3 regions of the Paenibacillus polymyxa M1 genome follow, and region 2 is predicted to be linked to each of the others. Evidence: predicted binding sites of a transcription regulator. Region 2 holds the regulator's gene; each other region holds the start of a gene.
The links. Region 2 encodes Rex, which represses fermentation and respiration genes when NADH is low (regulators of the CRP and FNR family bind a similar motif). Its sites were predicted from a motif close to TTGTGAAATATTTCACAA; they were not measured.
Positions count from the first base shown of each region.

Region 1: the regulator Rex is predicted to act here: its motif matches at 1,391-1,408, upstream of PPM_RS04410 (DoxX family membrane protein).
Region 3: the regulator Rex is predicted to act here: its motif matches at 1,443-1,460, upstream of PPM_RS22435 (cytochrome ubiquinol oxidase subunit I).

Region 1 covers NC_017542.1:985,790-989,078, forward strand. Annotated here, with positions in the region: gene PPM_RS04400 (dioxygenase) at 1-37, shown strand, start outside; gene PPM_RS04405 (hypothetical protein) at 110-580, opposite strand; gene PPM_RS04410 (DoxX family membrane protein) at 766-1,284, opposite strand; gene PPM_RS04415 (DUF3048 domain-containing protein) at 1,535-2,629, shown strand; gene PPM_RS04420 (DUF47 domain-containing protein) at 2,818-3,289, shown strand, end outside.
Region 2 covers NC_017542.1:3,374,717-3,378,005, reverse strand. Annotated here, with positions in the region: gene dinG (ATP-dependent DNA helicase DinG) at 1-1,121, shown strand, start outside; gene PPM_RS15130 (redox-sensing transcriptional repressor Rex) at 1,149-1,802, shown strand; gene PPM_RS15125 (amidohydrolase) at 1,789-3,090, shown strand; gene PPM_RS15120 (DUF5590 domain-containing protein) at 3,128-3,289, shown strand, end outside.
Region 3 covers NC_017542.1:4,956,621-4,959,909, reverse strand. Annotated here, with positions in the region: gene PPM_RS22440 (response regulator transcription factor) at 1-1,126, shown strand, start outside; gene PPM_RS22435 (cytochrome ubiquinol oxidase subunit I) at 1,528-2,934, shown strand; gene cydB (cytochrome d ubiquinol oxidase subunit II) at 2,921-3,289, shown strand, end outside.

The sequences.
Region 1 (3,289 bases), 2.4 Mb from region 2:
CAATTGTTGGGCTTTTGGTCAAGAAAATGATCTGTAAATGTAAGAAAAAGAACTTCCGAAACCACATGGTGTGTGGGGTTGGAAGTTCTTTTGGTGTGTTCTTCTGTGATTAATTAGCAGGCACGTTCTTTTTTAGCCAGGCGGATACTTGCGTAGTTCGCTTATCTTCATTTTGATCTAGTAGTGTCATAAATGCCTTCAGCTTTTGAATGTAGGGACTCTTCGAATCCCTGTTGCGCTGAACGACGAGCTGATATCCTTTTTTGGCATTGGGGCGAATCTTGTTGGTGTCATCATCGAATAATGGTGTATTGTTCGTACCATAAAAAGTATAGAAGAAATAGAGATCATGTAATGATTTCACTGCCTGTGTACGATTGGAATGTGGATATTGGGTTATAAATGACTCTTGCGCCAGCACCCTTCCGGCTAACTGTTGATAACCGATGTGTAATGCCGCATCCTTGGTAGCCGGCTGTCCAGATTCCGTCGCCATGATGTCAATATATCTGCGGATATCTGCGGTAATGTCATTTCCGAATACTTTATATTTTTCATAGTTGATGACTGGGTAAAACATGCCTTCTGAGGTTTCAAGTGGGAAAGATGAACCCGAAAAAGGAGTCTCCAAGTCAGGATGGACTTGAGGACTCCTTTGTTCATTTAAATAGAGGAGGGTGCAGCATAGCCACACATTAAAGAGAAGCAGCATGGCTGAACAAAAAAACAACCATTTCCAGAGGATAACGGTTGTTTTTTGGGTAGTTAAGCTATTTTTCGATTGGGGTCCGTTTGATAAGTGTCTTTATTTTTACCAAACAGTCCACGCAGGAAGGGCAGTACCCAACGGTCAAAGCCGATTCTTCCGGCATTTGCACCAGCAACGATAAGGAAGATTTCAACCAGCAGGTAGATTGCATTGGTGCTTACTGTTCCCGAGAACAGGAACGAGAAGTTCATAACCATAGCCATCAAAGTAGCCAGTGTAGTCAATGTACCAAGCAGCAGGCCAACCCCGACCAAGAACTCACCCAATGGGATCAGGACGTTGAACAAACCGACATTCGGCAGGGCAAAGGCTTCAAGGAACGATCCCCACCAGCCTTGTACAGCGGGGTGATCTCCGCCTGTTTTAGCAATGGCCCCCGAAATAAATCCACCTGCATCGAATCCGCCAGTCAGCTTCTCAAGTCCGTGGGTCATCCATTCATAACCTAGATAAACCCGTACTACAGTCAGCAGCCACATTGCTACTTTGTTCTCACGTAACCAGTTGTTAAACATTCAAATCACTCCTCTTTCTTAATCTATAATGATGGGTTGTATTTCATTTTGTTTGGGATGATCATCTTTGCTACACCTTTATTGTATTAGGTTCAGTTACAGTTATTTGTGATAAAAATCACAAACTCTAAATATTTTTTAAATTTTAATGTCTTTAGATAAGTATTCTATAGAGAGGTAATGCCTCAATCAAGACAAAAACAGGAAATAAAGCTTATAATGAGAAAAATAACGATGTGGAGGGATGAACTTGTCCGGGCCCATGTTTCAACGAAATCATTGGTTGCGTGTGATGGCCTCAGCTCTGTTATGCATGACAATGATATCTTGTTCTGCTTTGTCCAATACGGGTGAATCTGAATCCGTTCCCCAACCGAACCAGCAAGAAACAGAGAAGAAGGTGCTTGAACCGCCTAAGGAGCCATCTGTTCCGGCATTTACAGCTCCGCTTACCGGGCTTCCGGTGGAGCAGCCTGTTATAGAGCGGCCACTGGCTGTCATGATTAACAATGCCCCGGCTGCGCGTCCACAGGCAGGGCTTAGCGAGGCAGACATGGTATATGAGGTTCTTGCAGAAGGCGGAATTACCCGTTTGGTAGCTTTTTTCCAAAGTCATGGTGGAGATGTGAAGATCGGTCCGGTCCGCAGTATTCGGCCGTATTTGATTGAACTAGGCGAAACCTATGGTGCGTTGCCGATACATGCAGGGGGAAGTACAGATGCCTATGCGATTTTACAGCAGCAGCGGAAGGAGCATCTGGATGAGATTTCAAATGGAGGGGCTTATTTTTGGCGAAGTAAAGATCGTCGTCCACCACATAATTTATACACAGATGTGAGCAGGCTACGTAAAGGAAGCGAAAGCAAAGGATATACCAAGCAGACGGAAGTTCCAGTGTATCCTTATCTCAAAACCGGCGAAACTCCAGTTATGGTGGACGAGAGTGCCGCATCTGTGCACATCCGGTTTTTGCTAAAAAGCTATCGCGTATCTTATACCTATGATCGAGCCGATCAACGATATAAGCGTTTTGTGAACGAAAAGTCACATCTGGATCAAAATAATAACCAACAGCTCTCAGCGGCTAATGTTATTGTGATGAGCACGAGGCATCGAACGCTGGATGATGTAGGCAGACTAAGCGTTGAACTGGACGGTAGCGGAGAGGCCATGGTGTTTCAACAAGGACAGTTAATACGTGCTGAATGGCAGCATACATCTGGCGATGCGATTCGGTTTATGAAAAATGGGGTTGAAATCCCGTTAACACCAGGTACATCCTATATACATGTAGTACCTGCAGATACTTCACTAACGGAACATGTAACGTTTGAAGCGAATTAGAAAACGTAATACACCTATTTAGGAAAAAATTGTCGGATAATGACCCTCTATGTCGGGCATTGTATACGTATATCTAGAAATTTGCTTTTACAAACATTACAAAAACATTGATGAGTGTGATAAGATAGCAAAGGTTGTCTATTGCAGTCGAAACAGGTTGCGGATATTTTCGTAAAGGGGTAATCGTTATGAGATTGAAGAAAAAGGATATATTCTTCGAGACGTTGGAAAATATGGCAGATACGATCGTGCAAGCAGCCGATTATTTTGCCCAACATACTTCAAATTTTCAAGATGTGACTTTGTTTACCAATGAGATGAAGAAGTATGAAAATAAGTGTGATGATTACACACACACGATTATTACTGAGTTGAACAAGACCTTCATTACGCCGCTGGAACGCGACGACATCATGGAACTGACAACGACCATGGATGATGTGCTGGATGGTCTTGAAGCGACAGCCTCTCGTTTTTATATGTACAACATTACAGAGCCGGACGAGTATATTGTGCAGTTCGCTGATATTTTGCGTCAATCAGCTTACGAAATTCAGAAGGCTGTACATTTGCTTTCACAGAAAAAATTGTTGGCTATTCGTGAATACACCATTCGCCTGAATGATTTGGAAAATCAGGGGGATGAATTATTGCGTATTT
Region 2 (3,289 bases):
AAAATCAGCTTTATGTAACGTTGAGTGAAATTTTGCGCAAGGGCGACAAGCTGATGCTGGATGTCAAGGAAGAACACGACGATTATGCGGCGGATAGTCTCATTACAGATATCACGGGTCTGCTTAAGGATTTGGCGGGGATTAGGGAAAATTTGCGCTTCTTTATACGACTCGATGATGAAACAACTGTATATTGGCTCGAAGCGAGTGGGCAATTCCGTAGTAAATCATTGCAATTTTATGCGGTGCCCGTCGATGTGAGCCGCCAGCTGAAAGAAATGTTTTTTGACAAAAAAAGAAGTATTATTCTGACATCTGCTACTTTATCGGTAGATAAGTCGTTTCAGTACATGACCGATCAACTCGGCTTGCAGGAGGCCGCGGATCAAGGACGATTAATGACGTCACAGCTCCCATCACCTTTTAATTACAGGGATCAGGTGTTGCTGGTCATTCCGCGGGATTTTCCGAGTGTGAAGGGCAGTGTAGGGGATGCACACTTTGTAGAAATGCTCGTTAGCTCTCTAGGAGCGACTGCTCAGGCGACGCGGGGGAGAATGCTCGTTCTGTTTACTTCCTATCGGATGCTCCGGCAAGTGTATGAGCCGCTCAAAGAGGCGTTGGCATCCAGTGATATTACCGTGTTAGGACAAGGTGTGGACAGTGGGAGCCGCAGCAAGCTAACCCGTCGTTTTCAGGAAGCCAAGGCTTCTGTATTGCTGGGAACCAGCAGCTTCTGGGAAGGCGTCGATATTCCAGGGAAGGCTTTGACTTGTCTGGCCATCGTTCGCTTGCCGTTTCAACCGCCCAATCACCCGTTACTGGAGGCAAAAAGCGAGCTGCTCCAGCAGCAGAAGAAGAACCCATTTATGAAGCTGTCTGTACCACAAGCAGTTATTCGCTTCAAACAGGGATTTGGACGATTGGTACGTACAGCGAGCGACCACGGAGTCGTTATCGTTTACGATACGCGTGTGATCGAATCCTATTATGGAAAGCACTTTTTGTACTCGTTACCGGGACCAAAAATGGAGCATATGCCGTCGGAGCAAATGGTGCCCCGCATCGCCGAATGGCTCCAATCCGCCCCGGAGACAGAGGCACAACGGACGGACACCTAAAGTCCGTTACAATTAGGGGGAGCAAGTATGAAATCAGATAAAATTTCAGAGGCTGTCGTACGGAGATTACCCGTATATTTACGTTATCTGAATGCACTGCACAAACGGGAGGTGGCTACGGTCTCTTCTCAAGAGCTGGGACAGAGGTTAGATTTGAATCCGGCCCAAATTCGTAAAGATCTTGCCTATTTTGGCGATTTTGGTCGGAAGGGTATCGGTTACGATGTTTCTTATCTAATTGAGAAAATACGCCATATTCTGAAAATCGACCAGCAAATTAATGTAGTATTGGTCGGAGCGGGTAATCTGGGTCAAGCCCTATCAAACTATAACGCTTATTTAAAAGACAATATGAAGATTGTGGCGGTATTTGATGCGTTCCCGGATAAGGTTGGGACCAGAATCAATACCTTAGTCGTTCAGCCGATGGATGAATTGGAAACGACTGTAAAAGAAAAAAATATTCGAATCGGGATTATTACTGTACCTGATTTTGAGGCACAACACGTAGCTGATAGGCTCATTGAGAGTGGAATTGGAGCGATTTTAAACTTTGCACCTATCATTCTCAAGGCACCGGCTAACATTCGGATACATGCCACAGACTTTACAACTGATTTGCTTAGCCTCGCTTATTACCTGGAGGACGGAAAGGAAGAAGCACAATATGACAGTGAATAAATGGATGATTAAAAACGGTTCTTTTGCCGTGAATGGACCTGAAGCTGGGGTAATCCATGGTTTTATGATTGTGGAGGATAGCCGTATTACTTACATTGGCGAGACTCTGCCTGCGGGTGAGGAAGAGACGGAAGCAATCGACGGTAACGGGTTATTGTTTTTGCCTGGTCTGATTAATACTCATGGTCATGCGGCGATGTCTCTGCTGCGAGGGTATGGAGATGACTTGGCACTTCAAGTGTGGCTTCAGGAAAAAATGTGGCCTATGGAAGCCAAGTTTACATCTACGGATGTGTACTGGGGAACATCCTTGTCAGTGCTGGAAATGCTGAAAGGTGGAACCACAACTTTCTTGGATATGTACGATCATATGGATGAGGTGGCACGTGTAGCTGAAGAGTCGGGCATCCGTGCAAGTTTGATGCGTGGAGCCATTGGACTCTGTTCAGAAGAAGAACAGCGGATCAAGCTGGCTGAGGCCGTGACTTTTGCCCGTAACTGGCATGGAAAAGCAGACGGACGTATCACAACGATGATGTCTCCGCATGCCCCATACACATGCCCGCCAGCGTTTATTGAGAAATTTGTTCAAGCAGCACATGATCTCGATTTACCATTGCATACGCACATGTCCGAGACCATCGCCGAAGTTGAGCAAAACGTACGCGACTACGGTTTGCGTCCAGTTGCACACTTAGATAAGCTTGGCTTTTTCTCCCGCCCTTCACTTGTTGCCCACGGCGTACACTTGAACGACGAAGAGATAGCTTTATTAGCGGAACGAGGTGTGGCGGTTTCACATAATCCAGGCAGCAACTTGAAGCTGGCAAGTGGTGTAGCTAGAGTGCCTGAATTGCTGCGTGCAGGAGTTACTGTTTCTCTTGGAACAGACGGTCCTGCCAGCAATAATAACCTGGATATGTTCGAGGAAATGCGTCTGGCGGCACTCATTCACAAGGGAGTATCTGGCGACCCAACAGCAGTTCCTGCAAATGAAGCACTGCGTCTGGCAACAGAGTATGGTGCAAAGTCGATTGGTTTAAAAGAAGTAGGAGCGCTGGCAGCAGGCAACAAGGCTGACTTTATCGCGCTAGATCTGAATCAGGCCCATTTCTTGCCGCGTACAGATCTTATTTCCCATGCCGTATACTCTGCAAGTGCCAAAGACGTGGCCCATGTGTGGGTAGACGGTCGTCAGGTTGTGAAAAACGGCGAATGCCTGACGATGGACGAGGAACGTATCAAACATGAGGCACAAGCCGCCTTTGAAGGGCTGCTGTCGCGCTAATTCAGGTGTCACATCCCCTTAGAGAGGAAGCACAGGTTTGAAAAATAAGAAGAAATGGATAGCGGTCGCCATTTTGGCCGTAATACTGATCCTGGTCAGCATTTTCTGGTATTATTCCTATGTTACTCAAGACCAGGTGGCTGAGAAAAATGCCGCTATCATTAAGGCCAAGCAATCAGGTGGTCTGGTTAGCACGACT
Region 3 (3,289 bases), 1.6 Mb from region 2:
CGCTGGAAAGCACGGACAACAGCCAGCGTTACCAGCATTGGACTGGAGTAGCTATCAGGTGATTCTGCTGGATTTGCGTATACCTGACTGGGATCGGCAAGCCCGGCAGTTGGCAGCAAAGCAGCGGCTAGCGGAATTGTGTCGTGATCAGGATAGAGGCATTGTGTTTGAGGCTGGAATATATACGGGCCTACTGCTTCCTGCCATGTTAAAAACGGAGCAAGATGCTGTTCAGTTGCTGGCTGCATGGCGACAGGAACTAAAGCCTTGGGTAAATGAAATCTATGGGGCTGCTGGCGCTCCGGTAGACATTCTTAGCGATATCCCCAGATCTTTTGAGCAGGCGTTACGATTATTGGAGCGTACGTTTTTGTTCCGAGCAGAAAGAGTCATGCTTCCCGAAGACTTACATGAATGGGAGACAGTCCATGCTGAAATGGATGAAGCGTCTGACAGGGCCTCGGATGACCCCATGCGTTATGCAGAAAAGCTGTACTATGCGCTGGATATGGCTAATGGTAAAGCGGCGACCCGTGTCATTAAGGACATGGAAATCCAATTTCCACAGATTTATCGTACAGAATCTGCAATCAAGGCGGCATTCGCTCAGACATTCACACTGGCACTGAACAAGTATGCAGCTGGACAAGAACACAGCCGGACCGTGCTGGAGGAGCACTCTAACCTGATTACCAATGTATATGCTTATTCAACATTGGGCGAGCTGGTGGATCACTCGCTCGAGCATGTGTTGCAGTGGATTGGCCAGACTGATACGGGTGGCAAGGAGATCATCATGAAGCAAATGATTGACTTTATACATGGTCATTATGATGAAAATTTGCGACTGGAGTTACTGGCGGATATGTTCAATTACAATAGTGGGTATTTGGGCAAACTGTTCAAAAGTCATACAGGCGAGGCCTTTAATGCCTACCTGGATAAGGTAAGGATTGAGCGAGCAAGGGAATTGCTTGCACAGGGGATTAAGGTGCACCGAGTGGCGGGCCGCGTGGGATATGCGAATGCAGATTATTTTCATAGTAAATTTAAAAAATATGTTGGTATGTCACCTTCCTCCTACCGTAATCAGACCCAAAAAAACGGAGGAACAGATGGCTGTTGATCGATTTCCTAGGTTTAACGTTATGAAGTCTCTCTTGCAGATGTCGGAGGTATGTCCTTCGAATGAAGAGAGGCTTTTTTTATATGTTGAAAAAGGATGGATCAATAGAAAATGTCACATTCATTATGGATTTTAAGGCATTTTCATAAAAACGCCATCGTTATGACACAACTTTGACACGATGTTCACATTTTTGATTCTATTTCATTTAAATTTATTCTATATAATGGGGATAATCTGAAGCCCGGTTATGGCAACCATGGCAAGTTAGCTGAGTGGGTCATTTCCTAAAAAAGTGACGGTTTCATATGTAATAGTGTGAATATAATCACAAACACAAAAGACTTCAGATCACAAATATTAAATCATTGTTAAGTGAAGTACAGGGGAGGAGCAGCATCATGGACGTATTGGATTTGGCACGGTTGCAGTTTGCAACCACTACGATTCTTCATTTTGTTTATGTGCCGATCTCCATTGGATTGTCATTGTTGGTGGCAATTATGGAGACTATGTATGTTATCAAGAAAAAAGACTTGTACAAAAAAATGGCTCAATTCTGGGGGACATTTCTGCTGATTAACTTTGCGCTAGGGGTAGTCACCGGGATTTTGCAGGAGTTCCAGTTCGGAATGAATTGGTCGGACTTTTCTCGTTTTGTCGGTGATGTATTTGGTACACCGCTAGCCATTGAAGCATTGCTCGCATTTTTCCTGGAATCGACCTTTATCGGTCTATGGGTATTCGGCTGGGAAAGATTATCCAAAACTGTCCATTTAATTTGCATGTGGTTGGTAGCGATCGGTACGATGCTCTCGGCTTTGTGGATTTTGGCTGCCAATTCATTCATGCAACGTCCTGTAGGATATGGGGTTGTAAATGGTCGGGCAGAAATGCAGGATTTTGCTGCCTTGTTAACGAACGAGCAGCTTTTGTGGGAGTATCCTCATACCATTTTTGCTGCCATTGCAACCGGTGCTTTCCTCGTAGCAGGGATTAGTGCTTGGAAGCTAATGCATAAAAAGAACATGGACTTCTTTAAACCTTCTTTTAAATTGAGCATTATTATTGCATTAATCTGTGCCATTGCTATTCCTTTGTTTGGTCATGGACAGGCTCAATATTTGATCAAAACACAGCCCATGAAGATGGCAGCCAGTGAAGCTCTGTGGGGAGACAGCGGCGATCCGGCGCCTTGGACGGTTATTGCAAATATTGATCCTGATAAGCAGGAAAATACCTTTGAGATTAAGGTTCCGTTTGCACTGAGCTTTCTGTCGTATAGCAAGTTTTCTGGCTCTGTGCCTGGTATGAAGGAACTTCAAGCACAGTATGAAAAGACCTACGGTCCAGGTGATTATATTCCGCCTGTCCGTACGACCTTCTGGAGCTTCCGCATTATGATTGCGGCAGGATGTGCCATGATTGCACTTGCTCTGTACGGAGCTTACCTGAGTTTTCGACAAAAATTGGAGGGCTCACATCGTTGGTTCTTCCGCCTTATGCTGTGGGGGATATCGCTCCCGTTCATAGGGAATACAGCAGGCTGGATCATGACAGAAATGGGACGTCAGCCGTGGACTGTGTTTGGCTTGCTTCAAACGAAAGATTCTGTTTCACCTACCGTTGTAGCAGGAGAAGTGCTGTTCTCCCTGATTGCATTTACGACGCTGTATCTCATTTTAACGGGTGTACTGGCATTCCTGTTTGCTCGCACCGCTCGTAAAGGCCCAGATATTGAGCCGCATCAGCATACAGTCATTCATGATCCATTTGCTCAAGGAGGTGACAGCATTGTCGTTAAATGATTTATGGTTCTTATTGATCGCAGTGTTGTTTACAGGCTTCTTTTTTCTAGAGGGCTTTGATTTTGGCGTGGGGATGGCAACAGGATTAGTGCCGCGTAATGACCAACAAAAACGTTTGATGATCAATACGATTGGTCCATTCTGGGATGCCAACGAAGTGTGGCTGATTACAGCAGCAGGTGCGATGTTTGCCGCCTTTCCGCATTTTTATGCAACGATGTTCAGCGGATATTATCTGGTATTTGTGTTTATTTTGCTAGGTTTGATCTTGCGAGGAGTCTCCTTTGAGTTCCGTGGCAAGGCCGAAGGAAAAGGGTGGACAGGAACGTGGGATACTTGCATTCTGATTGGCAGC